DNA from 2 places in the Microbacterium sp. YJN-G genome. Region 2 is predicted to be linked to the other one. Evidence: predicted binding sites of a transcription regulator. Region 2 holds the regulator's gene; the other holds the start of a gene.

Region 1 (14,861 bases), 800 kb from region 2:
AGCACCGGCGCGCCCGCCCCGAGGGTGACGGGAGCGAACTGCAGCCACACCTCGTCGAGCAGACCGGCGTCGGCGAACTGCCCCGCCAGCTCTCCCCCGCCCACGATCCAGAGGTTCCTACCCGCGGCCGCGGCGGTCATCTCGGCATGCACCTCGCGCACATCCGCCTGGGTCAGGCGCACATCCGCGCCCTCCGGCAGCTGCAGTGCACGATGCGTGAACACCCAGGCGGGCTGGGTGTAGTCCCAGCGCCCCTGTTCGTGTCGCATGATCCACTCGTACGTGGATGCGCCCATGGCCAGTGCGCCGATGGTCTCGATGAAGGCCGGATAGGCCATCGGTCCGGTCGGGTCGAAGTCCTGCTTCAGCAGCCAGTCCAGCGAGTGCTCGGGTGTGGCGATGAACCCGTCGAGGCTGGAAGCCGTGTAGTAGTGCGTCGTCATGCGTCCATGGTGCACGTGGGCACCGACATTCCCGCGGTCTGCCCATCGGCGTCGTCGTCGCCATGGCGGCCGGATTCAGTCGTCGGGGATCAGACGCTTCCCCGTCGTGCCGACGTCGAACCTCTCGTAGCCGATGGCATCGTAGAACCGGAAGGCCTGGTCGTTGTCCGGGCGCACCATCAGCTGCACCTTCGGGCATCCCATGGCGATCAGGCGCTGCTCGGCCTCTGTGACCAGCGCACGTCCGATACCCTCGCCCTGACGGTGCGGTGCGGCCGCCAGGTAGTACAGCCAGCCGCGGTGGCCGTCGTACCCGCCCATCACGCTGCCGACGACCTCACCGTCGTCGTCCGCGACGAGGAAGAGCTCGGGCTGTACGGCCAGTTTGCGCCTGATGTCGGCGTAGGGGTCGTTCCAGGGCCGGGTGAGTCCTGCGGCATGCCAGAGCGCGACGACGTTCTCGGTGTCATCGATCTGGAAGGTCCGGATGATCATGCGCCGTCCAGGATCCGCTGCGCCTCGGCCGAGCCGGACTCGGTCCATTCGATGCCGGGGTACCGCTTGAACCACGACACCTGACGGCGCGCATAGCGCCGGGTGAGCGCCTGCGTCTCGGCGACGGCATCCTGCTCGGTGACCTCGCGGCGCAGCTGCGCGAGCGCCTGCGCATAGCCGATGGCACGGGATGCCGTGACGCCGCGCTCGATCCCCGCGTCGCGGAGCCGCTCAACCTCGCCGAGCATCCCGTCGCGCCACATGCGCTCGACGCGACGGTCCAGCCGCTCGACGAGCACCTCGCGCGGGGTGTGCAGTCCGACGATGGGGGTCTGGGGATGCCACAGGTCCGGCGCGTCCGGGAGGGCGGCGCCGTGGGTGGCGGCACCCTGCTCGAGCACCTCGAGGGCGCGCACGATGCGGCGCCCGTTCTTGGGGTCGATGCGGTCGGCTGTCGCGGGATCGCGTTCGCGGAGGCGCTCGAACAGCGCACCGGCCCCGTGCTCGTCGAGCTCGGCCTCCAGGCGCGCTCGCAGCGCGGCATCCCTCGGAGGGAAGCGGAAGTCGAAGATGACGCTCGAGACGTACAGTCCCGAACCGCCGACGAGGATGGCGTCTCCCCCGCGCTCGTGGATCCCGGTGATGACGCTGCGTGCGAGCGGCTGATACCAGGCGACCGCCGCTTCATCGGTGACGTCGCGGACGTCGAGAAGGTGGTGCGGGATGCCGCGTCGCTCGGCGACGGAGAGCTTGGCTGTGCCGATGTCCATGCCGCGGTACAGCTGCATGGCATCCGCGTTGACGATCTCGGCAGGGTTGCCCTGCCGGTGCAGCGTCTCGGCGAGGTCGAGGGCGAAGTCGCTCTTGCCGGTGCCGGTGGCGCCGACGACCGCCCACAGGCGCCGTCCGGCGGTGGTCGGTGTGCTGCCGGTCACTGCGGGCGCAGCGTCGGCAGTCCCAGCGAGACCGCACGAGGTGCGCCGCTCTGCCCGGCCGGTGCGGGGATGCCGCACGAGTCGGCCTGCGCGCGGTCCCATGCGTCGCCGCCGCGAGTGCGGCGGATGCGCAGCGGGGCGCCGGTCGGGTCGTCGGCCAGCAGGTGGAACGGTGCCGCGTGGGTGATCTTCACGGTGACCATGTCGCCGGGGCGCGGCAGGTCGGATCCGGGCGTGACCTCGAAGTGCACGAGACGGTTGTCCTCGGCGCGACCGGTGAGACGGTGGGTCTCGGCGTCCTTCTTGCCCTCGCCGACCGAGACCAGCACCTCGACCTCGCGGCCGACCTGCTTCTGGTTCTCTTCGAGCGAGATCCTCTCCTGCAGGGCGATCAGCCGGTCATAGCGCTCCTGCACGACGTGCTTGGGCACCTGGTCGCCCATGGTCGCTGCGGGCGTGCCCTCGCGGATGGAGTACTGGAAGGTGAAGGCTCCGGAGAAGCGGGACTGCTCGACGACGCGCATCGTCTCTTCGAAGTCCTCGTCGGTCTCTCCGGGGAAGCCGACGATGATGTCGGTGGTGATCGCGGCGTGCGGGATGCGCGCGCGAACCCGCTCGATGATGCCGAGGTAGCGCGAACTGCGGTAGGAGCGGCGCATGGCCTTGAGTACGCGGTCGCTGCCGGACTGCAGTGGCATGTGCAGCTGCGGCATCACGGAAGGCGTCTCTGCCATCGCATCGATGACGTCGTCCGTGAAGGCGGCGGGGTGCGGGCTGGTGAAGCGGATGCGCTCGAGTCCCTCGATCTCGCCTGCGGCGCGCAGCAGCTTGCTGAAGGCCTGGCGGTCGCCGAACTCGACGCCGTAGGAGTTCACGTTCTGGCCGAGCAGGGTGACCTCGATCGCGCCGTCTTCGACGAGCAGGCGGATCTCGTTGAGGATGTCGCCGGGCCGGCGGTCCTTCTCCTTGCCGCGCAGGCTCGGGACGATGCAGAAGGTGCAGGTGTTGTTGCAGCCGACCGAGATGGAGACCCAGCCGCTGTGGGCGGAGTCGCGTCGGGTGGGCAGCGTCGAGGGGAACACCTCGAGTGCTTCGAGGATCTCGAGTTCGGCTTCGCCGTTGTGCCGCGCGCGCTCGAGCAGGCCGGGGAGCGAGCCCATGTTGTGCGTTCCGAAGACGACGTCCACCCACGGGGCCTTGTCGAGCACTGCCTGCTGGTCCATCTGCGCCAGGCAGCCGCCGACGGCGATCTGCATGCCGGCGTGCTTGTCCTTGCGGGACTTCAGGTGGCCGAGCGTGCCGTAGAGCTTGCCTGCGGCGTTGTCGCGGACGGCGCACGTGTTGATGATGACGATGTCAGCGTCCTCGCCGGCATCGGCCCGCACGTATCCGGCGCTCTCCAGGGAGCCGGAGAGGCGCTCGGAGTCGTGCACGTTCATCTGGCAGCCGAAGGTGCGCACCTCGTAGGAGCGCCGGTGCCCGTCAGCGTCGACCGCGGCGGGCGAGGCCGCGATGATCGTCGGTTCGGAGGAAAGAGAAGCCATGATCTCAACATTCTACGATCCGCCGCTGAACGCGGCGCCGTCCGGCGCCGGGGATTGGCCGCCGGTCAGTCGGAGTCCACGAAGCGCACGCCGCTGCGCCCGCTGCCGGCCTCGCGAAGCGCCGTGCGGGCCGCGTTCATCGCGACCGAGCCGCCGTATCCCCGGCGTGCCAGCTGCCCCAGCAGGCGGCGCAGTGCGGTGTCGGGTTCCAGCCGGCTCATGCCCGGTGCCTTGCTGCGCGCGTACTCGAGGGCGCGTTCGGCGTCGTCGTCGGGAAGTTCGGCCAGTGCGTCGTCGATGACGTCGCGAGGGATGCCGCGCTGCGACAGGGCTCTCGAGAGGGCGACGCGGCCCTGGCCCTTGCGCTCGACCCCCGATGTCACCAGCAGGGATGCCAGCGTGCGGTCATCGAGATAGCCACGGTGCATGAACTCGTCGAGGATGTCTTCGATCGCATCCCGGTCGACGTCGTTCTCCCGCAGGACTGACCGCGCCTCGGACACCGAGAGCTGTCGGCTTCGCAGCTTGCGCACCAGCACCTCTTCGGCACGGCGACGGAGTTCGTCGGGGTCGATCGCGGGTTCGTCACCCGGACCTTCCCCGTCGGTCTTCTCGTCGGACAGGGGAACCTGGGCCGAGCGGCGAGGTGCGCCCTCGACCAGGGCCGAGCGCCACAGGCCCTCGTCCCCTGTGCGCCGAGGCATCTCACCGGCATCCTGATCGGCCGGCCCGGCGGGACGCCGGGTTCCGCCGAAGAGCGGGATGACGGGGGCGAGGTGCTCCTCGCCCCCGTCACGCATAGCTCACCCCGGTTGCTGAGCGACGTCGAAGCACGGTTGCTGAGCGACGTCGAAGCATCAGGCCGGGCGGCGCTCGGCGAGCTCGTCGGCAGGGGCTTCGGCTTCGGCCTTGACCCCGATGCCGAGCTTCTGCTTGATCTGCGTCTCGATCGCCACGGCGATGTCGTCGTTCTTGATGAGGAAGTTGCGGGCGTTCTCCTTGCCCTGGCCGAGCTGGTCGCCGTCGTAGGTGTACCAGGAGCCGGACTTCTTCACGATGCCGTGCTCCACGCCGTAGTCGATCAGGCTGCCCTCGCGGGAGATGCCGACGCCGTAGAGGATGTCGAACTCGGCCTGCTTGAACGGCGGGGCCATCTTGTTCTTGACGACCTTGACACGGGTGCGGTTACCGACAGCCTCGGCACCGTCCTTCAGCGTCTCGATGCGACGGATGTCGAGTCGCACCGAGGCGTAGAACTTCAGCGCCTTTCCACCCGCGGTGGTCTCGGGCGAGCCGAAGAAGACACCGATCTTCTCACGGAGCTGGTTGATGAAGATCGCGGTGGTCTTGGTCTGGTTCAGCCCACCGGTGAGCTTTCGCAGCGCCTGCGACATCAGTCGCGCCTGCAGACCGACGTGCGAGTCGCCCATCTCACCCTTGATCTCGGCCTCGGGCACCAGGGCCGCGACGGAGTCGATGACGACGAGGTCGATCGCACCCGAGCGGATCAGCATGTCGGCGATCTCGAGGGCCTGCTCACCGGTGTCGGGCTGCGACACCAGCAGCTGGTCGATGTCGACGCCCAGCTTCTTGGCGTACTCGGGGTCGAGGGCGTGCTCGGCGTCGATGAACGCCGCGATGCCGCCGGCGCGCTGCACGTTGGCGATCGCGTGCAGGGTGAGCGTGGTCTTACCGGAGGACTCCGGACCGTAGATCTCGATGATGCGTCCGCGCGGCAGCCCGCCGATGCCGAGGGCGGCGTCCAGGGCGATCGATCCGGTGGGGATGACCTCGACGGGGGCGCGCTCGTCGCTGCCCAGTCGCATGATCGATCCCTTGCCGAACTGGCGTTCGATGTGTGCGAGTGCGGAATCCAGGGCCTTCTCGCGGTCATCGGTGGATGGCATGACGTGCTCCTCAGTGTCTCGAATGCTGCCGCCTGTAGGCTGTCGCGGCGTTCCCGGGGCGGGTCCGCTCTGCGACAAGGCGTATGGCCGGTGCCACATCCATCACGTTAGAAGCCACCACCGACATCGGGTCGGCGGCGCCACGTTCTGTGGAGGAGAGTCGCATCTGAACCATCTGTGCAGAACGATACGCCCTCATCGAACACATCTTCGACGACACGCCGCATCGCGTGCGTCCGAGTGTCGATCAGCGCCGGCGCGGTTCCAGCCGGCCCACGCCGTACCGGCGCCCCGCCGGGACATCTGTCTCGTCGCATACGGCGAGCCAGATGTCGCGCGGCGGAACGCCGGCTTCGAGCGCCTCGAGAGCGGTCGATCCGAGGGCGCTGAGGACGAGGTCGTGCGTGATCGAGTTCGCGCGACCGCCGAACTCGTCTTCGACGGCGCGCAGGAACTCGCTGCGTCTCATCCGGCCGCTGCGCCGTTCAGTGCAGCGACAGCTCGGGCCCGACAGAGGCCACGAGGTCGTCGGGGACGACATCCGGGAAGGTGCTCAGACCCTCGAGCACCGAGATGCGGTCACCGACTTCGCGCATGATGGTGGAGATGGGGACGTCGAGAGCCTCTGCCACGGAGGCGAGGATCTCGCTGGACGCCTCTTTCTGACCGCGCTCGACTTCGCTCAGGTAGCCGAGGGCGACGGAGGCCTTGCTCGCCACCTGACGGAGGGTGCGCCCCTTCTGCAGGCGGAAGTCCCGCAGCACATCGCCGATCTCCTGTCTGACAAGGATCATCGGAACCTCCTCTCCTCTACTCCCCCGGAGTTCGGTCCGAGTGGATCGCCAGTCTAACCCGACTGGATGACGCTGAATCTACTGTTTCTCGCTGTGCTTCTGTTGTGAGGGATCGTGTCGTGGTCGTTCCAGTGTGTCGTGTGTGGAGCACATCTGTGACAACCGTCATCCGGACGGCGCTATTCCCCGCCGCTGTGCTGCACCGCCGCCAGCGCGAGAGCGAGAGCCGCGTCCCGCGCCTGCAGTCGGATCTCGGCGCGCGAGCCGGCGAAGACCGCCGATGAGGTCCGCGTCCCGAGCGGGGTGACGATGCCGAGGTGCACGGTGCCGACGGGCTGCCCGTCCGGTGAGTCGGGACCGGCGATCCCGGTGGTCGAGATCCCGACGTCGGCCGGCCGGCCCTCGACCCGCACCGCGTGCCGCACGCCCGCGGCCATCTGAACCGCGACCTCCGGATGCACGGGGCCGTGCTCCGCGAGCAGGGCGGCGTCGACGCCCAGCAGCGTGTGCTTGACCGGTGTCGCGTAGGCCACGATCCCGCCCCACAGCACGGCCGATGCACCGGGGACGGTCACGATCTCGGATGCCACTGCGCCGCCGGTGAGCGACTCGGCGACGCCGAGGGTCCAGCCGCGTTCGTGCAGCGCGGCGACGAGACGCGCCGCGTCGCTCATGCCTTGCTCCGTCGCCCGCGACTCTGCGCCAGCACGTAATCGATGCCGCTGGCCACGGTGAGTACGAGTGCGATGAGCATGAGCACCAGGGTCGTGATCGACCACGCCTGCTCGCCGATCCACACGTGAAGCGGCAGCAGCGCCCAGCTGAGCGCGACGCCCTGCACCACGGTCTTGACCTTGCCCATCCAGGCCGCGGCGACGACGTGCTCGTGCACGATCGTGAAGCGGTGGATCGTGATGCCCCACTCGCGGATGAGGATGACGATGACGATCCACCACGGCACCTCGCCGAGGATCGCGAGACCCAGGAAGCCGGAGCCGGTGAGGAGCTTGTCGGCGATCGGGTCCCACAGCTTGCCGAAGTCGCTGACGATGTCGTACCGGCGTGCGAGATACCCGTCGACCCAGTCGGTCGAGATCGCCACGATGAACAGCACGGCCGCAGCCCAGCGCATCGCCAGGTCGCCGGCACCGGCCGGGCCGGCGATCAGCAGCAGCACGAAGAAGACGATCGCGAGCGGGATGCGGGCGATCGTGATCGCGTTGGGAAGCTGGCGAGGGATGCCCATCAGTCGCGGCCCGTCAGACCCCAGGCGTCCTCGTCACCGTCGTCATCGCTCTCGACGACGGGCAGGCCCTGGTACTGCTGCTCGATCGGATCCTGACCGTACCGGTCGGGTTCGGCGGGTGCGGCCGGGGCGGGCGGAGCGGCCTGCGCGGGAGCGCTGGGCGCATCGTCGCCGCGCAGCCTGGCGAGCACCGCGGGAAGCTGCTCGTTGGTGACCAGCACGTCGCGGGCCTTCGACCCCTCGGAGGGGCCGACGATCTCGCGGGACTCGAGCAGGTCCATCAGACGCCCGGCCTTGGCGAAGCCGACGCGCAGCTTGCGCTGCAGCATCGAGGTCGAGCCGAACTGCGATGAGACGATCAGCTCGGCCGCCGCGAGCAGCAGTTCGAGATCGTCGCCGATGTCCTCGTCGACTTCCTTCTTCTTCGCATCGGCGGACTCCTGCACATCCGGGCGGTACTCCGGGCGGGCCTGCTGGGTGACGTGCTTGACGACCGCGTGGATCTCGCTCTCGTCGACCCAGGCGCCCTGCAGCCGGAACGGCTTGGACGATCCCATCGGCGAGAACAGCGCGTCACCCTGCCCGATGAGCTTGTCGGCGCCCGGCGAATCCAGGATCACGCGGCTGTCGGTGACGCTCGTGACCGCGAATGCGAGACGCGAGGGGACGTTGGCCTTGATGAGGCCGGTGACCACGTCGACGCTGGGTCGCTGGGTCGCCAGCACCAGGTGGATGCCGGAGGCACGAGCGAGCTGCGTGATGCGCACGATCGAGTCCTCGACGTCGCGCGGCGCGACCATCATCAGGTCGGCGAGCTCGTCGACCACGACCAGCAGGTATGGGTACGGCTTGAGCACCCGCTCGCTGCCTACGGGAACCTCGACCTCGCCCGCACGGACCGCCTTGTTGAAGTCGTCGATGTGGCGGAAGCCGAACGACGCGAGGTCGTCGTACCGCATGTCCATCTCCTTCACGACCCACTGCAGCGCCTCGGCGGCCTTCTTCGGGTTCGTGATGATGGGGGTGATCAGGTGCGGCACGCCGGCGTAGCTGGTCAGCTCGACGCGCTTGGGGTCGATCAGCACCATCCGCACATCGGCGGGACGAGCGCGCATGAGAAGGCTCGTGATCATCGAGTTCACGAAGCTCGACTTTCCCGAGCCGGTGGAGCCTGCCACGAGAAGGTGCGGCATCTTGGCGAGGTTGGCGACGACGATGTTGCCGCCGACGTCCTTGCCGACGCCGATCGTCAGCGGGTGCGTGCTCTTCTGCGCCGCGGGAGAGCGCAGCACGTCGCCGAGCGCCACCGTCTCCTTGTCGACGTTCGGGATCTCGATGCCGATGGCGCTCTTGCCGGGGATCGGCGAGAGGATGCGCACATCGTTGGATGCCACCGCGTAGGCGAAGTTGTTGCTCAGCTGCAGGATCTTCTCCACCTTGACGCCGTGCCCGACCTCGACCTCGTACTGCGTGACCGTCGGGCCGCGCGAGAAGCCGGTGACCTTGGCGTCGACCTTGAATTGCTCGAGCACGCTGGTGATCTGCTCGATGGTGCGGTCGGTGGCATCCGAGCGGACCACGGGCGGCGGACCGGCCTTGAGCACGACGGGTGACGGCAGCACGTACGGCGCGGCGGGCGGCAGCGGGCCGCTCGCGCCGGGCCCGGCAGTGCCGAAGCCGTCGAGCCCGGGCAGTTCGCCCGTCGATCCGTCGTCGTCGAGCAGCGCCGTGGCGTTCTTCTCGTCGAGCAGGCCGGTGATCGCGCTCACGTCGGTGAGCACCTCGGTGGCCGCGTCGTAGGGCGTCTCGTCCACGATGACGGCCTGCTCGTAGGCCGAGGACTCAGTGCCTGCTTCGTCCAGCAGCGCCGTGATTGCCTGCGAGTCGGTGCCCTCGTCGGGGTCCTCCTCACGGCCGGTCTTGTTGCGGCGCCACCAGGGCAGCGAGTCGTCCTTGTCGTCGTCTCCGTCCTGCGGCGTCTCGTCGACGGCGGCGGCACGCAGAGGCCGCTCCGCGCCGAACATCCACGCGTACAGGTCGCCGAGTCGCTCGCCGATGCGGTTCGGCGGCGTCTTGGTCAGGATCAGGATGCTGAGCACCGCCAGCAGTCCGAGCACGATGTACGCCACGACCACGGTGAGGAAGGCCAGCGGCTCCCCCAGCATCCAGCCGAACAGTCCGCCGGCCGCGCTGAGCGCGGGCATGCCGTCCCGGGGCTGCGGGCGGACCACGTCGCCGACGGAGTTCGCCGCACCGGCTGCGACATGGCAGAACCCGGCGAGGGCGAGCACGAAGAAGCCGAAGCCGATGCCGATGCGTCCGTTGTCATGGACCGACGACGGATGCCGGAACAGCCAGCCGGCCAGCAGCAGCAGCAGCACCGGCAGCACGAACGCGGCGCGGCCGATCAGGCCGCCCCACGTGAAGGCGCTGATCGTCTGCGCGATGTCGGCGCCGATGAAGAACCACTCGACCACTGCCCCGGCGCAGGCGAGCAGCACGAGCAGGAACGGGAATCCGTCGCGGCGCTGATCCTTCTCGAGGGATTCGGGGCCGAAGGCGCGGAACAGCCCGCCGACACCGTGCGCGAGACCGAGCCACATGCGCACCGCGACGGGCGGCCTGTCGGCGTCGTCGACGTACTTCTTCGGTGCGGGGGCGGCCTTCGCGCTCGAGCGAGGAGCCGCCTGCCGCTTCGGACGCGACGAGGGCGCGCCGGACGCGCGCTCAGACTTCGTGGTGCTCCTGGCCATGCCTTCCACGGTACGGCCGTCGACCGACATCCGGCCGCAATGACGCGGGTTTCCGCGGCATTGGGCCTTCAGAAGGCGCCTGCTACGCCTCGATCACCAGCGGCACGATCATCGGACGGCGACGCAGCTTCTGGTTCACCCAGCGGCCGATCGTGCGACGGATGATCTGCGACAGCGCGTGGTTGTCGCGCACGCCGTTGCCGGCCGCCTCCTTCAGCGCCGCGACGATCTTCGGGGTGATGTCGTCGAAGACGGAGTCGTCCTCCGCCACGCCCCGGGCGTGGATCTCGGGCCCCGAGATGATCTCACCCGTCGACGAGTCCACCACGACGATGACCGAGACGAAACCCTCCTCGCCGAGGATACGGCGGTCCTTGAGGTCTGCGTCGGTGATGCCGCCGACGGTGGAGCCGTCGACGTACACGAAGCCGATGTCGAGCTGACCGGCGACGCGCGCCTCGCCGTCGCGCAGGTCGATGATCATGCCGTTGCCGCCGACGAAGGTGCGCTCCTCGGGGATGCCGGTCTCCTGCGCGAGCTTGGCGTTCGCGATCAGGTGCCGGTACTCGCCGTGCACGGGCAGCACGTTCTTCGGCTGCAGGATGTTGTAGCAGTAGATCAGCTCGCCGGCAGCGGCGTGACCGGAGACGTGCACCTTCGCGTTGGCCTTGTGCACGACGTTCGCACCGAGCCTGGTGAGGCCGTCGATCACGCGGTAGACCGCGTTCTCGTTGCCCGGGATCAGGCTCGAGGCGAGGATGACGGTGTCGCCCTCGCCCGGCTCGATGGCGTGGTCGAGGTTGGCCATGCGGCTGAGCACGGCCATCGGCTCGCCCTGCGACCCGGTCGACATGTAGACGATCCTGTCGTCGGGCAGGTCGCGCGCCTTCTTGTAGTCGATGAGCACGTTGTCCGGCACATTCAGATAGCCCAGCTGCTCGGCGATCGTCATGTTGCGCACCATGCTGCGGCCGAGGAACGCGACCCTGCGACCGTGCGCGTGGGCGGCGTCGATGACCTGCTGCACGCGGTGCACGTGGCTCGAGAAGCTCGCCACGATGACACGGCGCGGAGCCCGCCCGATCACCTGGTCGAGCACCGGCCCGATCGACCGCTCGGTGGGAGTGAAGCCGGGCACGTCGGCGTTGGTCGAGTCGACGAGGAACAGGTCCACGCCCTCTTCGCCCAGCCGGGCGAACGCCCGCAGGTCGGTGATGCGCCCGTCCAGCGGCAGCTGGTCCATCTTGAAGTCGCCGGTGGCCAGCACCATGCCCGCGGGCGTGCGGATCGCCACGGCGAGGGCGTCGGGGATGGAGTGGTTGACCGCCACGAACTCGAGGTCGAACGGACCGACGCGCTCCTGCTGCCCCTCCTTCACGGTGAGGGTGAACGGACGGATGCGGTGCTCCTTGAGCTTCGCCTCCACCAGCGCCAGTGTCAGACCGGAGCCGATCAGCGGGATGTCGCTCTTCAGCCGCAGCAGGTACGGCACCGCGCCGATGTGGTCCTCGTGTCCGTGCGTGAGCACGACGCCCACGATGTCGTCGAGGCGGTGCTTGATCGGCTCGAAGTCGGGCAGGATCAGATCCACGCCCGGCTGGTGCTCCTCGGGGAAGAGCACGCCGCAGTCGACGATGAGGATCTTGCCCTCGAACTCGAAGATGGTCATGTTGCGGCCGACCTCGCCGAGACCGCCGAGCGGGATCACGCGGAGCGTGCCTGCGGCGAGCGGCTCGGGGGCGGCGATGGGGATGGTCATGGACGTCTCCTCAGTCGGACACGTCGTGCCCGTTCGTGGCGTTTCAGCGCGCGACGGCGCTCATCGTGTGGTGCCGTGCACCTTTGGCAGCGCGCCGCCGGCGGCGGCGTTGCGGTCGGGACGGAAGTTCGAGAAGTCGGCGCCCGGAACACCGGTGACCAGCGCCAGCTCGTCCTCGATGATCGCGGCCTCCCATTCCTCGGGGCCGACCAGCGGCAGACGCACGCGCGGGCTGCCGATGCGTCCGAGCCCGTGCAGGATGTACTTCGCCGAGACGGTGCCTGGCACGTGCGTCATCACCGCGCGCACCAGCGGCTCGAGGCGCTGGTGCTCGGCGGTGGCGGTCTTCAGGTCGCCGCGGTTCACGGCATCCACGATCGTGCGGTACGGCGCCGAGGTGATGTTCGCGGTGACGCCGATCATGCCGGTGGCGCCGATGGCCAGGTGCGGCAGGACGTTCGCGTCGTCGCCGGAGAAGTACATCAGGTCGGTCTGGTTGAGCACCCGGCTGACCTCGGAGAAGTCGCCCTTGGCGTCCTTGACGGCGAGGATGTTCGGGTGCTTCGCCAGGCGCAGGATCGTCTCGTACTTGATCGGCACGCCGGTGCGGCCGGGGATGTCGTAGAGGATCACCGGCAGGTCGGTGGCGTCGGCGACGAGGCGGAAGTGCGTCAGGATGCCGGCCTGCGTGGGCTTGTTGTAGTACGGCGTGACGATCATGATGCCGTCGGCGCCGGCCTTCTCGCTGGCCTTGTACAGCTCGATGGCGTGCGCGGTCTCGTTCGAGCCGCCGCCGGTGATGATCTTCGCGCGGCCGGCCGAGACGTCCTTGCCCACCTCGACGAGGCGCAGCTTCTCGGCATCCGTGAGGGTCGAGGTCTCACCGGTGGTGCCGGTGACGACGATGCCGTCGGCGCCGTCGCTGATGACGCGGTCCAGGTGCTTCTCGACCGCGGGCCAGTCCACTTCGCCGTCGGCGGTCATGGGAGTGACCAGCGCGACGAGAACCTGTCCGAAGGGATTGTCCGAGTGCGTCATGCACTCAGGGTATCGCGTCGGGCCGCTGTTCATACGCCGCCGACGGCGCCGGCGGCGGCGCTCCCCGTGCCCTCCGCCGCCACTCAGACGCGGCCGCGACGGGCGACGCCGGCCGTGAGCGATCGGGGCAGGATGCGGGTGAGGCCCACGATCGCCCTGTAGCGCAGCGAGGGGATCGACACGGCCCGGCCGCGCGCGGCATCCCGCAGCCCTTCCCGCACCACGTCACGGGCCTCGAGCCACATGAACGACGGCACCCCCTCGTGTCCGGGCGCCAGTCCCATCCGCTCGTGGAAGCTGGTGTGCGTGAAACCAGGGCAGAGCGCGGTGATGGTGATGCCGTCGCGCGCGTACTCGATGTTCGCCCAGCGGCTGAAGCCGATCAGCCAGGCCTTGCAGGCGGAGTAGGTCGAGCGTGAGATGAATCCGGCGACCGAGGCGACGTTGATGATCCGCCCGCCCCTCCCGCGCATCGAGCGGATCGCGGCGTGCATGAGGCGCATCGGCGCCTCGACGTGCACCCGCAGGTGACGGATCTCGTCGTCGAGGTCGTTGTCGGCGAAGTGCAGCGGCAGCCCGAATCCGGCGTTGTTGATGAGCAGATCGATCGGATGCCCCGGGAGGGCGATCCGTGCGGCGACGCGCTCGACGTCGGCCTCGACCGAGAGGTCGGCGACGATCACCTGCACGTCCACGCCGTGACGGGTGCGCAGTTCCTCGGCCAGCCCGTCCAGGGTCGTGGTCGTGCGTGCGACGAGCACGAGGTCGGCGCCCTTGACGGCGAGCTGCCGGGCGAACTCGGCGCCGAGGCCGGCGCTGGCTCCGGTGATGAGTGCGACGGGCATCAGCGCTCGTAGCTCAGGAAGCGGTGGCGGATGCCGGTGCGCGAGGTCTGCCACTCCCCCTCGCGCACGAGGTGCCAGCCCGTGCGCGGCGGCGCGAATGCGTCCCCGTCGACCTTCAGGTCGAGTTCGGTGACCTCGAGGCGGTCGGCCTGGCCGATCACCTGGCGGAAGATGTCGGATCCGCCGATGATCCACACCCGTTCGAGCCCGCGCACGGCCTCGGCGACGTCAGCCGCCCGTCGTACGCCGTCGGCGGCCCAGTCCTGCTGACGGGTGATGACGATGTTCTCGCGGCCCGGCAGCGGCCGGAACCGCTCCGGAAGCGAGTCCCAGGTGCGCCGGCCCATGATGACGGGCGCGCCGAGGGTGACCTCCTTGAAGTGGGCGAGATCCTCGGGCACGTGCCACGGCATCCCTCCGGATGCACCGATCACGCCGTCGGCGGCCTCGGCCCAGATCAGGCCCACCCAGGTCATACGGCGACCGCCGCGCGGATCGCCGGGTGGTGCTGGTAGTCCTCGACCGCGAAGTCCTCGTAGCGGTAGTCGAGGATCGACTCCGGGGTGCGGGTGATGCGCAGCGTCGGGTACGGGTAGGGGTCGCGGCTCAGCTGCTCGCGCACCTGCTCGACGTGGTTGTCGTAGATGTGGCAGTCACCGCCGGTCCACACGAAGTCGCCCGGTTCCAGTCCGGTCTGTTGCGCGACCATGAGGGTGAGCAGGGCGTACGAGGCGATGTTGAAGGGAACGCCGAGGAACAGGTCGGCGCTGCGCTGGTAGAGCTGGCACGACAGCCGGCCGTCGGCGACGTAGAACTGGAACATCGCGTGGCACGGGGCGAGGGCCATGTCGGGGATGTCGGCAGGGTTCCAGGCCGACACGATCAGGCGCCTCGAGTCGGGGGTCTGGCGGATCTGCTCGATCACCTGCGAGAGCTGGTCGATGCTGCCGCCGTCCGGGGTGGGCCACGAACGCCACTGCACGCCGTACACCGGGCCCAGGTCGCCCTCGGCGTCGGCCCATTCGTCCCAGATGCTCACGCCGTTCTCCTGCAGCCAGCGCACGTTCGAATCCCCGCGCAGGAACCACAGCAGCTCGTAGGC
Region 2 (14,861 bases):
GGTGAAGTACGCCAGGTCGCCGAGCTGCTCGGCGTAGAACTCCTGCTGCACGCTGCGCGCGGCGCTCCACGCGAAGGCGCCGCCGAGAACGGTCACCACGAGCACCAGCGGCAGCAGGAAGACGATGATCAGCCGTCTGCGCATCGGTCAGCCCTCCAAGCGGTACCCGACGCCGCGCACGGTCTCGATCAGGGATGCACGGCCGATCTTGCGCCGGATCGAGGCGACGTGCACCTCGAGCGATCGGGCGAAGCTCTGCCAGTCGGTGTTCCACACCTCGCGGATGATCCGCTCACGCGGCACCGGGACTCCCGGGTACCGGGCGAGCACCGCGATGATGTCGAACTCCTTGCGGGTGAGGTCGACCTGCTGCGCGTCGACGAGCACCCGGCGGGCGGCGAGGTCTATCCGCACGCCGTCGATCTCGAGCTGCGAGTGGTCGCCGGGTGCGGACTGCAGTGCGTGGATCGGCTGCAGCCGGCGGGTGACAGCCTCGATGCGGGCGAGCAGCTCGCGCACGTCGTACGGCTTGACGACGTAGTCGTCGGCGCCGGCGCGGAGCCCCCGGATGCGCTCCTGCACATCGGTGCGGGCGGTGGCGATGATCACCGGCACGCCGCTCTGCGCCCGGATGCGGCGGCAGAGGTCCACCCCGTCGATGTCGGGCAGGCCGAGGTCGAGCAGCACGACCTCGGTGTCTGACCCCAGCAGGTCCAGCGCCTGCGCGCCGTCCTGTGCGCGCACCGTCGCGTACCCGGAGCGGCTGAGGAACGTCGCGAGTGCCTCTGCGACGCGGTCGTCGTCTTCGACGATCAGGATGCGCACGGCTCCGCTCAGTCCGCAGCGCGCTGAGCGAAGGCGCTCTCGTAGAGGCAGACGCTGGCGGCGGTCGCGAGATTCAGCGACTCGGCGCGCCCGAAGATCGGCAGCCGCAGCGCACGGTCGGCGAGCTGCAGGGCTTCGTCATCGAGTCCGCGCGCCTCGTTGCCGAACAGCCACGCGGTCGGGCCTGCCAGCACGCCACCCGCGCGCGCCGCGAGCAGGTCGTCGCCCTTCACATCCGCCGCGAGGATCTGCATCCCGGCGCCATGCGCCCGCTCGACGACGTCGTTCAGGTCGCCGCCGACCGAGATCGGCAGGTGGAACAGCGAACCGGTGGTGGAGCGCACCACCTTTGGGTTGTACGGGTCGACGGTGCGGCCCGTGAGCACCACGGCATCCGCACCTGCGGCATCCGCCGCGCGGATGATCGTGCCGAGGTTGCCGGGATCGCGCACCTCCTCGCAGATCGCCACCAGGCGGGGGGATGCCGCGAAGATGTCGCGCACCGACGTGGGCGTCTGGCGTGCGACGGCGATGATGCCCTGCGGCGTGACGGTGTCGGCCATCGCCGAGAGTACGCCCTCGGTGACGTACTCGACGTCGATGCCGTGGTCGGCTGCGAGAGCGCGCACGTCGCCGTGCCTCTCCCAGGCGGTCGGCGTCGCGAACAGCTCGACGATCGCGTCGGGCAGGTAGCCGAGCGCCTCGCGGACCGACTGCGGTCCCTCCAGCAGGAACAGTCCGGTCTCGGTCCGGGCGCTGCGCTTGGTCAGCTTCGCGACGGCACGGACTCGGGGCGAGCGAGGATTCTCCAGCACGTCCTCAGTCTAGAGGGGGCCGGAAAGACGGAACGGGCGCCTCCCCGAGGGGAGACGCCCGTTTGCGGAACCGATCGATCAGGCAGCGGCCTTCGGAGCGTTGACGTCCGAGGGAAGAGCCTTCTTCGCGACCTCGACCAGGGTGGCGAACGCACCGGCGTCGGTCACGGCGAGCTCGGCGAGCATGCGGCGGTCGACCTGCACACCGGCCAGGCCCAGACCCTGCATGAAGCGGTTGTACGTGATGCCGTTCTGGCGGGCAGCGGCGTTGATGCGCTGGATCCACAGGCGGCGGAAGTCGCCCTTGCGCTTGCGACGGTCACGGTACGCGTAGACGAGCGAGTGGGTGACCTGCTCCTTCGCCTTGCGGTAGAGGCGCGAACGCTGGCCACGGTAACCCGAGGCGCGCTCGAGGATGACGCGACGCTTCTTGTGCGCGTTGACTGCGCGCTTGACTCTTGCCATTTTCCTGGATTCCTATTCGTACGTTCGGGCGACGATCAGCCGCGGCCGAGAAGCTTGTTGGCGACCTTCGTGTCGGCCTTGGAGAGGACCTGGTCCTGGTTCAGGCGACGGGTCTGGCGGCTCGACTTGTGCTCGAGGTTGTGGCGCATGCCGGCCTGCTGCTTCTTCAGCTTTCCGCTGCCGGTGATCTTGAAGCGCTTCTTAGCACCCGAGTGGGTCTTCTGCTTCGGCATCTTCTCTTCCTTCGTGTGGCGCCCTGGCGGGCGACGGTGGGTTACCCGCACGGAGCGGGAGCTGGGGAGCGGCTCACGCCGCGGAGTCGTCGTCCTCTGCGGCCGGGCCGGTGGAGTTCTTCGCATCGCGAGCGGCCTGCTTGTTCGCGGAGCGGACCGCGTTCTGCTCGGCCTTGGCCTCGGACTTGTTCTTCAGCGGAGCGACGACCATGACCATGTTGCGTCCGTCGATCGTGGGGTTCGACTCGACGGTGCCGAACTCGGCCACGTCCTCGGCGAACTTGCGCAGCAGACGCACGCCCTGCTCGGGACGCGACTGCTCGCGACCGCGGAACAGGATCATGGCCTTGACCTTGTCACCGGACTTCAGGAAGCCCTCGGCGCGCTTGAGCTTGGTGATGTAGTCGTGCGCCTCGATCTTCAGGCGGAAACGGACCTCCTTGAGGACCGTGTTCGCCTGGTTGCGGCGCGCTTCCTTCGCCTTCTGGGCAGCCTCGTACTTGAACTTGCCGTAGTCCATGATCTTGACCACGGGCGGCTTGGAATTCGGGGCGACCTCGACGAGATCGAGATCTGCCTCCTGGGCCAGACGCAGCGCTGCCTCGATGCGGACAACACCGATCTGCTCACCCGCGGGGCCGACGAGGCGGACCTCGGGGACGCGGATGCGCTCATTGGTACGGGGATCGCTGATGCGGAGCTCCTTAGACGGGGGTTTCGGCCACCAGGATGCGGTATGCGTCCCGGGCGAATTCGGAGTCTCCCACCCGCCGGCGCATCCAGAAGCACCGGCTTGTGACACCCTTTCCACCGGCATCCGGCGGGGTGCAGAACCCGGTAGCCTGGAACGGCAAGCGCGGGTGGGAAGTGAATCCTCTTTCGTACCGGAGCATGACACTCCGGAGCCCGCAGAAGTCTATCAGAAAGCATCCCGAAGTGACGATTCCCGCCGAGCACGCCGATGACCGCCACGAGCGCTGGGCGCAGCAGGAGCAGGCCGCAGCCGCCGCGACGCGCGACATCGCCGATGTCCCCGCAGTCGAGGTGATCACCACGACCGCCGTGCACCTGATGAGCGCCGCAGCCGTCAAGCTCGGCCTGGCGGACGACCCCGAGGCGCAGCTCGACCTCGACGAGGCGCGCAAGCTCATCAACGCCCTCGCCGGCCTCATCACGGCCGGCGCGCCGGAGATCAGCAGCGCTCACGCCAGCCCGCTGCGCGACGGCCTGCGGTCGCTGCAGCTCGCGTTCCGCGAGGCATCGCCCATCCAGGATCCCGTGGGCAAGGGCCCCGGCGAGAAGTGGACCGGGCCGGTCAACTGACCGTCGCGCGGCAGCGGGTCGGATGCTGAGGCTCAGCCGGCGGAGCGGGTGAGCCTCACGGTCAGCGAGTCGACCAGGACGGCCATGCGGTCATCGGCCGCCCAGCGCTGAGCGAGCCGGGCCAGCACGGCATCCAGCGTCTCCCGGTCGAGTCCGTCGACGAGTTCGAGGGTCACGACCAGCTCGGGTCCGCGCATCCGGGCGTCCGGGTCGCCCGGCGCCACGGCGATGTCGATCACGGCCAGCTCGTGCGCGATGCTCTCGCGCAGCGCCGTGAACACCTCGGGAGAGAGGAAGCTCGGCTCCCAACGCTGCCCCTGGGCGATCGCCCAGACCGCGGGACGGCGGATGACGAACTCGGTCTCGCCCGCGGCATCCAGCACGATCAGGTCGGTCTCCTCCCCCGACGCCGAGAGCGCGACCCGCACCGCCTCGACGGGGATGGGGCGCGCCGCGGCGTCCCAGCGCCGCATGGTGTCGACCGAGGAGAACACCGGCTGCACCCGGCGGCCGTCAGGGGCGGCGACGGTGACGATCGACAGCTCCTGCGTCTTGTCGACCTTCAGTCCGGTGGGGCCGATGCCCTCGTCGCCCTTCTCGGCCACCAGGGGCACGAGCACGCGCGCGCTGCGGAACGCGTCGACGACCTCGGTCTGACTCCCGGTTCCCGCGCGGAAACGCGTCAGGGCGGCGAGCAGCGCCGGATCCGCCGACCCGTCATCCGTGGCGTTGGCGTTGGGCTGGAAGCTGCGACCCGCCCAGGGCACGCCTGCGGAGTCGCCGGTGCTGCCGTGGTCGCCGGCGCTGCAGTGCTCGCCGGTGGTGCCGTGGTCGCCGGTGCTGCCGTGGTCGCAGGCTCCGTCAGTCTCCTGCGACATCCAGCGCCTCGACCAGGGTGAACTGGCCGGCGTATAGGGCCTTGCCGACGATGGCGCCCTCGACGCCGATCGGCACGAGCTCGCGCAGCGCGATGATGTCGTCGAGGCTCGAGACGCCGCCCGAGGCGATCACGGGCTTGGGCGTGCGCGAGGTGATCTCGCGGAGCAGTTCGAGGTTCGGACCGCGCAGCGTGCCGTCCTTGGTGACGTCGGTGACCACGTAACGGCTGCAGCCGGCCTCTTCCAGGCGCTCCAGCACCTCCCAGATGTCACCGCCGTCCTTGGTCCAGCCGCGCGCCGCGAGCGTGGTGCCGCGCACGTCGAGTCCGACGGCGACGGCCTCGCCGTAGCGCCCGATCACGTCGGCCGCCCACTCGGGGTTCTCCAGCGCCGCGGTGCCGAGGTTGATGCGGTTCGCCCCCGACTCCAGTGCGGCCTCGAGGCTGGCGTCATCGCGGATGCCGCCGGAGAGCTCGATGTTCACCCCGCGGTACTGCTTGATGACCTTGCGCAGGATCGAGGCGTTGCTGCCACGGCCGAAGGCCGCATCGAGGTCCACCAGGTGGATCCACTGCGCGCCCTGATCGACCCACTCGCCGGCGGCGTCGATGGGGTCGCCGTAGCTCGTCTCGGTACCCGCCTCGCCCTGCGTGAGGCGGACGGCCTTTCCGCCGGCCACATCGACCGCGGGGAGGAGGATCAGCGGGGGAGACTGTGCGAAGTCGTTCATGACGTCCTTGGTTCGGGTGCGCGTCCGCGGCGTGCGAACACGAGACACGAGACTAGTCCGCACCGTTGCCCGGTTCAACACGGGTGCCGCGGTGTGACCCAGCCCGGCGTCGCGGGAATGCTCAGGGCAGTGATTCGGTCCAGTTGCGCAGCAGGCGGATGCCGGCGTCGCCGGACTTCTCCGGGTGGAACTGCGTGGCCGACAGCGGGCCGTTCTCGACCGCGGCGAGGAACCTCTCCCCGTGCGTGGCCCAGGTCACAGCGGGCTGCGGGAACGGCGCGGTCACGTCGAGGGTCCAGCTCTTCGCGGCGAAGGAGTGCACGAAGTAGAAGCGCTCCTGTTCGATGCCGCGGAACAGCACGCTTCCCTCACCCGGCTCGACGGTGTTCCAGCCCATGTGCGGCAGAACCGGTGCGTCGAGCTCGGCGACGATGCCGGGCCACTCCCCCAGCCCCTCGGTGTTCTGTCCGCGCTCGACGCCACGCTCGAACATGACCTGCATGCCGACGCAGATGCCCAGCACGGGGCGTCCTCCCGCCAGGCGCCGGTCGATGATCTCGTCGCCGCCGTGGGCGAACAGCGCATCGCGCACAGCGGCGAACGCGCCGACGCCGGGGACGACGAGCCCGTCGGCCTCCAGCGCCCGGTCGCGGTCACGCGTCAGCTCGACGTCGGCGCCGGCCGCAGCCAGAGCCTTGACCGCCGAGTGGACGTTGCCCGACTCGTAGTCGAAGACGGCGACCCGCGCAGCGCGGCTCACAGCGCCCCCTTGGTGGACGGGATCCCCTCGACCAGCGGATCGGCGGCCTTGGCCTGCCGGAAGGCGCGGGCGAAGGCCTTGAACTCGGCCTCGGCGATGTGGTGCGGGTCGCGCCCGCCCAGCACGCGCACGTGCACGGTGAGACCGGCGTGGAAGGTGATCGCCTCGAAGGCGTGACGCACCAGCGAGCCAGTGAAGTGCCCGCCGATGAGGTGGAACTCGAAGCCGTCCGGTTCACCGCTGTGCACGAGGAACGGGCGCCCGGAGATGTCGACGACGGCCTGGGCGAGCGCCTCGTCGAGCGGCACGAGCGCGTCGCCGTACCGGGAGATGCCCGACTTGTCGCCGAGGGCCTCGCGGATGGCCTGGCCGAGCACGATCGAGATGTCCTCGACGGTGTGGTGGGCGTCGATGTGGGTGTCGCCGGTGGCGCGCACGGTGAGGTCGGTCAGCGAGTGCTTGGCGAACGCCGTGAGCATGTGGTCGAAGAACGGCACCGAGGTGGAGATCTCGCTGCGTCCCGTGCCGTCGAGGTTCAGCTCGACCTCGACGGTCGACTCGGACGTGCTGCGGGTGCGCTGCGCCGTACGCGGCTGCGGTGCGGTGCCCGTCTCAGGGCTGAGTGCGCTCATGAAGACGATCCTATCGACGCCAGTGCGTCCAGGAACGCGGTGGTCTCGGCCTCGGTGCCCGCTGTGACGCGCAGGTGGCCCGGGATGCCGACGTCGCGGATCAGCACGCCGCGGTCGTAGAGCGCCTGCCACACCGCCCTCGGGTCGTCGACGCCGCCGAAGAGCACGAAGTTCGACCAGGAGGCGTGGGGGGTGTAGCCGAGCGCCTCGAGCGTAGCGGTGATGCGGTCGCGCTGCTCGACGATCTCGTCGACCATGCGCAGCATGGTGGCCGAGTTGCGCAGTGCCGCGGTCGCCGCCGCCTGGGTGAGGGCGCTGAGGTGGTACGGCAGGCGCACCAGGCGTAGCGCGTCGATGAACGCGGGGTCGGCGGCCAGGTACCCGACCCGGGCGCCGGCGAACGCGAACGCCTTGCTCATGGTGCGCGAGACGGCCAGCCGCGGGCGCCCCGGCAGCAGGGAGAGAGCGGATGCCGCATCCTTGGGCGCGAACTCGTGGTACGCCTCGTCCACGATCACGATGCCGCGGGCGGCCTCGTAGACGGCCTCGACGACGTCGAGGCCGAGAGGGGTGCCCGTCGGGTTGTTCGGCGAGCACAGCAGGATCACGTCGGGGTCCGCGTCGCGCACCTGCGCGGCGGCATCCTCGGCGGTGATCGTGTAGTCGTCCTCGCGCGTGCCCGAGATCCACCGCGCCCCGGTGCCCTGCGTGATCAGCGGGTACATCGAGTACGTGGGTGCGAAGCCGAAGGCGGTGCGCCCGGGGCCGGCGAAGGCTTGCATGATGTGCTGCAGCACCTCGTTCGAGCCGTTGCCCGCCCAGATCTGGTCGGCGGTGAGACCGTGCCCGAGGTAGCCGGCGAATGCCTCCCGCAGAGCAGTGAACTCGCGGTCGGGGTAGCGGTTGACGTCGGTGAGGGCGAGGGCGATGTCATCGAGGATGTCGCCGACCACGGCATCCGGCACGGGATGCGTGTTCTCGTTCACGTTCAGCGCGACCGGCAGCGGCGCCTGCGGCGCGCCGTAGGGGGTGAGCCCGCGCAGATCAGCGCGGAGGGGCAGCTCGTCGAGGGAGGTCACCCCTCAATCGTAGGACGCCGGATCGGGCCCCTTCCCCGCGTGACGCCACTGGTCGTCGCGCGCGTGGGCGCGGATTCTGCCCCGTTCGCGTCAGCGCGCGTACTCGACAGGGATCGCGATCTCGTCGCCGATCTGGATCATGCCGGTGCTGAGGTTGTTCAGCCGCTGGATGTCGTCGATGACATCGCGCGGGTCGTCGTTCGGTGCGACCGTGGAGGCGATCGACCAGAGCGTGTCACCCGGCATCACGGTGACGGTCTGGAACTGCACGTTCGCCGCCTGGTCCCCCGAGGCGAGGGCGGAGCCGCCCGCGAACACGGAGAAGGCGAGGACGGCGACGACCGGTGCCGCGGCGAACGCGGTGAGGACGCGGCGGCCGCGTGCGGTCAGGCGCAGGCGGGTGCGGGAGGCCGACCGCGCACCGGCGGACACGCGAGCGATCGCGGGGACCTGGATGCTGATGGTGCTCATGTGACGCTCCTCTGTCTTTCCCCGCGCGCCGGCGGGACTGGTACAGCTTTCGCATCCGGCATCCGGCCGGGGATGCCGGATGCGAAGCTGTGTTCCGAACTTATCTTCGATATCGAACATCTGTCAAGAATTCTTCGACAATCGACCCGAATCCATCCCGACACGCTCGAACAGATCTTCCGTTTTCGGTGATTCCTCGGATACGGTTTCGATATGGAGAGCCCATCACGGGCCACCGACATTCGAACCGGACGCCCGCGCTGGCGCGGATCCGCACCGGACGGCACGCATGAAGGAGCACCGATGAGCGACATCCCGGCCCCCGCCTCCGAGGCTCCGCGCACCCGGCGGCGCAAGAGCCTCAGCGCCAAGCAGATGGCGATCCTCGAGGTCATCCAGACCTCCATCGCGCGGCACGGCTATCCGCCGAGCATGCGCGAGATCGGCGATGCCGTCGGGCTGAAGTCGCTCTCGAGCGTGACCCATCAGCTCGGCCAGCTCGAGCTCAGCGGCTACCTGCGCCGCGACCCGGGCAAGACGCGCGCCATGGAGGTGCTCATCGACCTGCCGGGCACGAGCGCCGAGAACCCCGCCGACACCGCGCCCGCCGTCGGCGATGCCGCCCTCGTGCCGCTGGTCGGGCAGATCGCGGCCGGCGTGCCCATCACGGCCGACCAGCAGGTGGAGGAGATCTTCCCGCTGCCGCGTCAGCTGGTCGGCAAGGGCGAGCTGTTCATGCTGAAGGTCAACGGCGAGTCGATGATCGACGCCGCGATCTGCGATGGCGACTGGGTCGTCGTGCGCACGCAGAACGATGCGGAGAACGGCGACATCGTCGCGGCCATGATCGACGGCGAGGCGACGGTGAAGGCGTTCCGCCGTCGCGACGGCCACACCTGGCTGCTCCCCCGCAATTCGGCCTTCGAGCCGATCCTCGGCGATGAGGCCGTCGTGCTCGGCAAGGTCGTGGCGGTGCTGCGCGCCGTCTGATCTCCCGCCGAAACCCCTCAAGGTTGTCGAAACCCCTCCTGAATCTCGCAATTCAGGAGGGGTTTCGGCACTGCTGAGGGGTTTCGGCGTCTGACGACGCGTCTGACGACGAGACTGACGACGTCGCGCGTGACGACGTCGTCAGTCCCACTTCACGCGTCAGGCGGGGACGACCACGTCCTCACGCACGCGGCGGGTGGCCTCGACGATGTTGCGCAGCGAGGCGACCGTCTCGTCGTAGCCGCGGGTCTTCAGACCGCAGTCCGGGTTGACCCACAGCTGACGCAGCGGCAGCTCGTCGACGGCGCGGCGCAGCAGCGACTCGATCTCGGCGACGCTGGGAATGCGGGGCGAGTGGATGTCGTACACACCGGGGCCCACGCCGTGGTCGAAGCCGTACCGTGCGATGTCGGCGACGACCTCCATGCGGCTGCGGGCGGCCTCGATCGAGGTGACGTCGGCGTCGAGCGCGCGGATCGCGTCGATGACCACGCCGAACTCCGAGTAGCAGAGGTGCGTGTGCACCTGCGTGGGAGCGGCGGCGCCGCCGGTGGCGAGGCGGAACGAGCGCACGGACCAGTCGAGGTAGGCGGGCTGGTCGGCCTTCTTCAGCGGCAGCAGCTCGCGCAGCGCGGGCTCGTCGACCTGGATGATGGCGATGCCCGCGGCCTCGAGATCGGTGATCTCATCGCGCAGCGCCAGGGCCACCTGGTTCGCGGTCTCGCCCAGCGGCTGGTCGTCGCGCACGAACGACCAGGCGAGGATGGTGACCGGGCCGGTGAGCATGCCCTTGACGGGCTTGACGCTCAGCGACTGCGCGTACGCCGCCCACGACACGGTGATCGGGGCCGGGCGCGACACGTCGCCCCACAGGATCGAGGGACGGGTGGCGCGCGAGCCGTAGGACTGCACCCAGCCGTTCTCGGTCACGGCGAAGCCGTCGAGGTTCTCGGCGAAGTACTGCACCATGTCGTTGCGCTCGGGCTCGCCGTGCACCAGCACGTCGAGGCCGAGGTCCTCCTGCAGCGCGACGACGCGGTCGATCTCGGAGCGCAGGAAGTCCTCGTAGTCGTCCTGCGGCAGCTCGCCACGTGTGAACTGGGCGCGCGCACGGCGGATGTCACCGGTCTGCGGGAACGAGCCGATCGTGGTCAGCGGCAGTGCGGGCAGGTTCAGCGCCTGCTGGGCGTTCTCGCGCTCCTGGTAGGGGGCGCGCGAGAAGTCGTCCTCGACGAGCGCACGCCGGCGCACGGCGCCGTCGCGCACGCCGGGCGCCTCGCGGCGGTCGGCGAGGGCTGCGGATGCGGCATCCAGTTCCGTCGCGACGGCCTCGCGGCCCTCCGCGAGCCCGCGGGCGAGGGTGACGACCTGTGCGACCTTCTGGTCGGCGAACGCCAGCCATGACACCAGCCGCGCGTCGAGCTTCGACTCGTCCTCGACATCGTGCGGTACGTGCAGCAGCGAGGTCGAGGTCGAAGCGGCGACGGTACCGGCGCCGAGGGCGCGCAGCGCCTCGAGCTTGCCGAACGCGCCGTCCAGGTCACCGCGCCAGATGTTGTGTCCGTCGATCACACCGCCGACGAGCACCTTGCCGCCGAGATCGGGCAGCGAGGCGGGCACGGCACCGCGCACCAGGTCGATTCCGATGGCCTCGATGGGCGCCGCGGCGAGCACGGCGAGGGTCTCCCCCAGCTCGGCGTACGGGGCGGCCACGAAGATCGACGGGCGCTCGGCGGCGCCGCCGAGCACGGCGAGGGCGCGCTGCGCGGCATCCGCCAGCCGGCCCGTCGAGGCAGGCAGCGACTCGCTGACCAGCGCCGGCTCGTCCAGCTGCACCCACTCGGCTCCTGCGGCCTTCAGTGCCGCGAGCAGCTCGACGTAGACGGCGACGACGTCGTCGAGGCGCGAGAGCGGGTCGAAGCCCTCAGGCGCGTCGTCCGATGCCTTGGCCAGGGCCAGGAGCGTGACGGGACCGACGATGACGGGGCGGGTGCGCAGTCCCGCTGCGGCGGCCTCGGCGACCTCGCGCACGAGGCGGTCGCTCGAGAGCGAGAAGACCGTCTCGGGGCCGATCTCGGGCACCAGGTAGTGGTAGTTCGAGTCGAACCACTTCGTCATCTCGAGCGGGGCGCGGTCGCCCTCGCCGCGGGCGACCGTGAAGTACGCCGGCAGGCCGATGGTGCCGTCCTCGTCGCGCAGGTCCTCGAAGCGCGCGGGGATCGCACCGACGGTCACGGCGGCGTCGAGCACCTGGTCGTAGAACGAGAACGACTCGGGGATCGACGAGTCGTCACGTCCGAGGCCGAGGCCGGCGAGGCGCTCGCGGTTCGCGGCACGCAGCTCGGCTGCGGTGGCCTCGAGCGCGCTCTCATCGATGCGGCCGGCCCAGAAGGCCTCGACGGCCTTCTTGAGCTCGCGGCGACGGCCGATGCGGGGGTAGCCGAGGATCGTCCCGGTGGGGAAGGCGGTCATGGGGTTCCTTTCGATGCGGAGGAGAGCTGCGGCTCGGTCAGGATGCCGGCCTGAGCGAGGACGTCGAGCACGGTCTCGTGCTGGTTGAAGGCGTACAGGTGCACCCCCGGTGCGCCGCCGGCGACCACGTCGCGGGCGAGATCGGCGGCCTGCTCGATGCCGATCTGCCTGCGCCCTTCGGCGGTCGGCTCGACGTCGAGGGCGATCGAGAGCTCGCCGGGGAGTTCTTCGCCGGTGAGCTCGAGCACGCGCGCGAGCCGGGCGGGTGAGGTGATCGGCATGATGCCGGGGAGGATCGGTATGGTCACGCCGGCGCGGCGGGCGCGCTCGACGAAGGCCAGGTAGTGGTCGGCGTGGAAGAACAGCTGCGTGATCGCGAGGGTGGCGCCTGCGGCCTCCTTGGCGAGTAGCGCGTCGACGTGCTGGCTGCTGTACGCCGAGCGCGGGTGGCCGTTCGGGAAGGCGGCGACGGCGATGCTGACCTTGCGTCGCGGTGCGACGCGCACGGCACCCGGGTTTCCTGGCACCGGTGATTCCTCGTAGGGGGCGCGCTCGGCCTGGACGCGGTCGATGAGCTGCGCCAGCTGCGCCGAGCTCTCCAGGTCGCCGAGGAACGGCTCGTTCTCGTCGTGGCCGGCGGGCGGGTCGCCGCGCAGGGCCAGGAAGCTGAGGATGCCGGCATCGAGGAACTCGCGGATGAGGCGCGCGGCCCCCGCGTAGGTGTTGCCGACACAGGTGAGGTGGGCCAGCGGCTCGACGTCGGTGTGCGTGCGGATGTGCCGCAGTACCTCGAGCGACCGGCCGCCGGTGGAACCGCCCGCACCGTAAGTCACGGAGAGGAAGTCGGGCCCGGCTTCGGCCAGGCGCGCGATGGTCTCGTGCAGGGCCGGCGAGCTGGCCGGCGAGCGGGGCGGGTACAGCTCGAACGAGAAGGGGACGCTGCTCATGGCTGACTCCTCTCCGATGCGGGCCGTGTGCGTTCCCAGCACGGTAGAACGACGACGTATCCCGGCGCACACTGTGTGACGTCGTGTGTCGGATGCTGACCCCGGATGTCTGCGCGCCCGCCTGGATAGGCTCGTTCCCATGACCATGCCGTACGGTTCCTGGCCCTCGCCCCTCTCCGCCGCCGACGTGTCGGAGGCGGCTCCCCGCATCGAGGGAGCGCGTTTCGTGGGCGACGATATCTGGTGGGGTGAGTCGGTGCCGTCGCAGGGCGGGCGGATCACCGTGCGCACCTCGGCGGGCGCCGAGCTGCTGCCCGAGCCGTGGAGCGCACGGTCGCGGGTGCACGAGTACGGCGGCGGATCGTGGACGGCGGATGCCGACGGCATCCTGTACTTCGTGAACGGCCCGGACCAGCGGGTGCATCGGATGCCGCGCAGCGGCGCGCCCGAGCCGCTGACCGCACCCGCACCGCTGACGCCGTCCGGCGCGAACTTCGGAGGCCTGACGCTGCAGCAGGGGCGCCTGTTCGCCGTGCGCGAGGATCTGCGCTCCGAGCCCCATCTGCGCGCGATCGTCGAGATCCCGCTCGACGGCTCCGCCGCCGACGACGAATCGGCCGTGCGCGTGCACGCGGAGGGGCCGGGGTTCTACGCGCACCCGGCACTGTCGCCCGACGGCACGCGGCTGGCGTTCGTGGAGTGGACCGACTCCCACATGCCCTGGGAACATGCGATAGTCGCCGTCGCGCATCTGGAGTCCGGATCACTGACGACGGTCCCCTGCCTGGCCGCTCTGCAGCCCGAGTGGCTCTCCGACGACGAGCTGCTGTACGCCGACGACGCCACGGGACGCTGGAACCTGCACGTCGCACGGCTCGGCGCCGACACGCCGCCTCCCGCCCAGACGCCTCCCGCCACCACCGAGCCGTTCGCCCTGGCGGATGCCGACACCGGCGGCGGGCTGTGGGTGCTGGGCAACCGCTGGTACCGCGTGCTCGCGGACGGCAGGATCGTCGCGGTGCGCACGAACGGCGCCGACGAGGTCGTGCTGATCGACCCCGCCTTCGGGGCCATGCGCACTCTCGCGGTGCCTGCGACCGGTGAGACCAGCATCGACGACATCACCGGCACCCGCGTGCTCGTCTCCGGCAGCGGCGCCGCTGTCGCACGCGGCCTGTGGAGCGTCGACGTCGACAGCGGCGAGGTCGCTGCGGTGCGCGGCGGCGAGGCGGTCGATCCGGCGTGGATCCCCATCGCCCGCCCGATGACCTTCGACGGCCCGCACGGCGAGGTGCACGCCTTCGACTACCCGCCGTCGAACCCGGATGCCGTCGCCCCGGCGGGTGAACTGCCGCCGTACATCGTCATGGTGCACGGCGGCCCCACCGCTCACGTGTCAGGGGTGGCGTCCACGGCGTACGCGTACTGGACCAGCCGCGGCATCGGCGTGCTGGATGTGAACTACGGCGGCTCCACCGGGTACGGACGCGAATACCGCGAGCGGCTGAACGGTCAGTGGGGCGTCGTCGACGTCGACGACGTGATCGCCGCCGCCCGCGGACTGGCCGACGCAGGGCTCGCCGACCCGCGCCGCATCGCAATCCGCGGCGGCTCGGCCGGCGGCTGGACCGTGCTCAGCGCCCTCGTGCGCGGTGGCACGTTCGCGGCGGGGATCAGCCGGTACGGGGTCGCCGATCTGCGGATGCTGGCCGCCGAGACCCACGACTTCGAGAAGCACTACCTGACCGGCCTGGTCGGCCCGCTGCCGGAGGCGGAGGACGTCTACATCGAGCGGTCGCCGCTCACGCACGCCGAGCGCATCGACGTGCCGGTGCTGCTGCTGCAGGGCGAGGAGGACCGCGTGGTGCCGCCCTCGCAGTCGGAGGCGATCCGCGACGCGCTGGCCGCGCGCGGCGTCCCGCACGAGTACGCGCTGTACCCCGGCGAGGGGCACGGCTTCCGCCGTGCCGAGACGATCATCGCGTCGCTGGAGACCGAGCTGCAGTTCCTCGGCACCGCCTTCGGCTTCGAACCCCGCGTCTAGAGGGGCTACTCCCCCGTGCGGTTGCGCAGCCGCATGGCGCGCTCGGCCTCGCGGGTGTCCTGGCGCTCGCGCAGCGTCTGCCGCTTGTCGTACTCCTTCTTGCCCTTCGCGAGGGCGATCTCGACCTTGGCGCGGCCGTCGGAGAAGTACAGGCGCAGCGGGATCAGCGTGTAGCCGCCCGCGGACACCGCGTGCTC

What was found. The regulator LexA, encoded in region 2, represses DNA repair genes until DNA is damaged. The targets are predictions, from matches to a motif close to TCGAACANNTGTTCGA.
Region 1: a site for LexA is predicted at 5,523-5,538, ahead of recA (recombinase RecA). Genes of this name have one in related genera too.

What each region holds. Positions count from the first base shown of each region.
Region 1 covers NZ_CP060402.1:1,346,000-1,360,860, reverse strand. The annotation lists gene H7694_RS06335 (dihydrofolate reductase family protein) at 1-443, opposite strand, end outside; gene H7694_RS06330 (GNAT family acetyltransferase) at 519-938, opposite strand; gene miaA (tRNA (adenosine(37)-N6)-dimethylallyltransferase MiaA) at 935-1,873, opposite strand; gene miaB (tRNA (N6-isopentenyl adenosine(37)-C2)-methylthiotransferase MiaB) at 1,870-3,417, opposite strand; gene H7694_RS06315 (regulatory protein RecX) at 3,483-4,217, opposite strand; gene recA (recombinase RecA) at 4,275-5,324, opposite strand; gene H7694_RS06305 (DUF3046 domain-containing protein) at 5,572-5,793, opposite strand; gene H7694_RS06300 (helix-turn-helix domain-containing protein) at 5,810-6,118, opposite strand; gene H7694_RS06295 (CinA family protein) at 6,298-6,792, opposite strand; gene pgsA (CDP-diacylglycerol--glycerol-3-phosphate 3-phosphatidyltransferase) at 6,789-7,364, opposite strand; gene H7694_RS06285 (DNA translocase FtsK) at 7,364-10,117, opposite strand; gene H7694_RS06280 (ribonuclease J) at 10,200-11,876, opposite strand; gene dapA (4-hydroxy-tetrahydrodipicolinate synthase) at 11,937-12,914, opposite strand; gene H7694_RS06270 (SDR family NAD(P)-dependent oxidoreductase) at 12,998-13,759, opposite strand; gene H7694_RS06265 (dihydrofolate reductase) at 13,759-14,235, opposite strand; gene H7694_RS06260 (thymidylate synthase) at 14,232-14,861, opposite strand, start outside.
Region 2 covers NZ_CP060402.1:2,144,464-2,159,324, forward strand. The annotation lists gene H7694_RS10305 (sensor histidine kinase) at 1-144, opposite strand, end outside; gene H7694_RS10310 (response regulator transcription factor) at 148-825, opposite strand; gene H7694_RS10315 (TrmH family RNA methyltransferase) at 834-1,640, opposite strand; gene rplT (50S ribosomal protein L20) at 1,719-2,105, opposite strand; gene rpmI (50S ribosomal protein L35) at 2,141-2,338, opposite strand; gene infC (translation initiation factor IF-3) at 2,412-3,032, opposite strand; gene H7694_RS10335 (DUF1844 domain-containing protein) at 3,281-3,661, shown strand; gene H7694_RS10340 (SseB family protein) at 3,694-4,539, opposite strand; gene priA (bifunctional 1-(5-phosphoribosyl)-5-((5-phosphoribosylamino)methylideneamino)imidazole-4-carboxamide isomerase/phosphoribosylanthranilate isomerase PriA) at 4,523-5,269, opposite strand; gene hisH (imidazole glycerol phosphate synthase subunit HisH) at 5,391-6,029, opposite strand; gene hisB (imidazoleglycerol-phosphate dehydratase HisB) at 6,026-6,661, opposite strand; gene H7694_RS10360 (histidinol-phosphate transaminase) at 6,658-7,740, opposite strand; gene H7694_RS10365 (LysM peptidoglycan-binding domain-containing protein) at 7,831-8,211, opposite strand; gene lexA (transcriptional repressor LexA) at 8,515-9,201, shown strand; gene metE (5-methyltetrahydropteroyltriglutamate--homocysteine S-methyltransferase) at 9,361-11,673, opposite strand; gene H7694_RS10380 (methylenetetrahydrofolate reductase) at 11,670-12,620, opposite strand; gene H7694_RS10385 (prolyl oligopeptidase family serine peptidase) at 12,760-14,664, shown strand; gene smpB (SsrA-binding protein SmpB) at 14,670-14,861, opposite strand, start outside.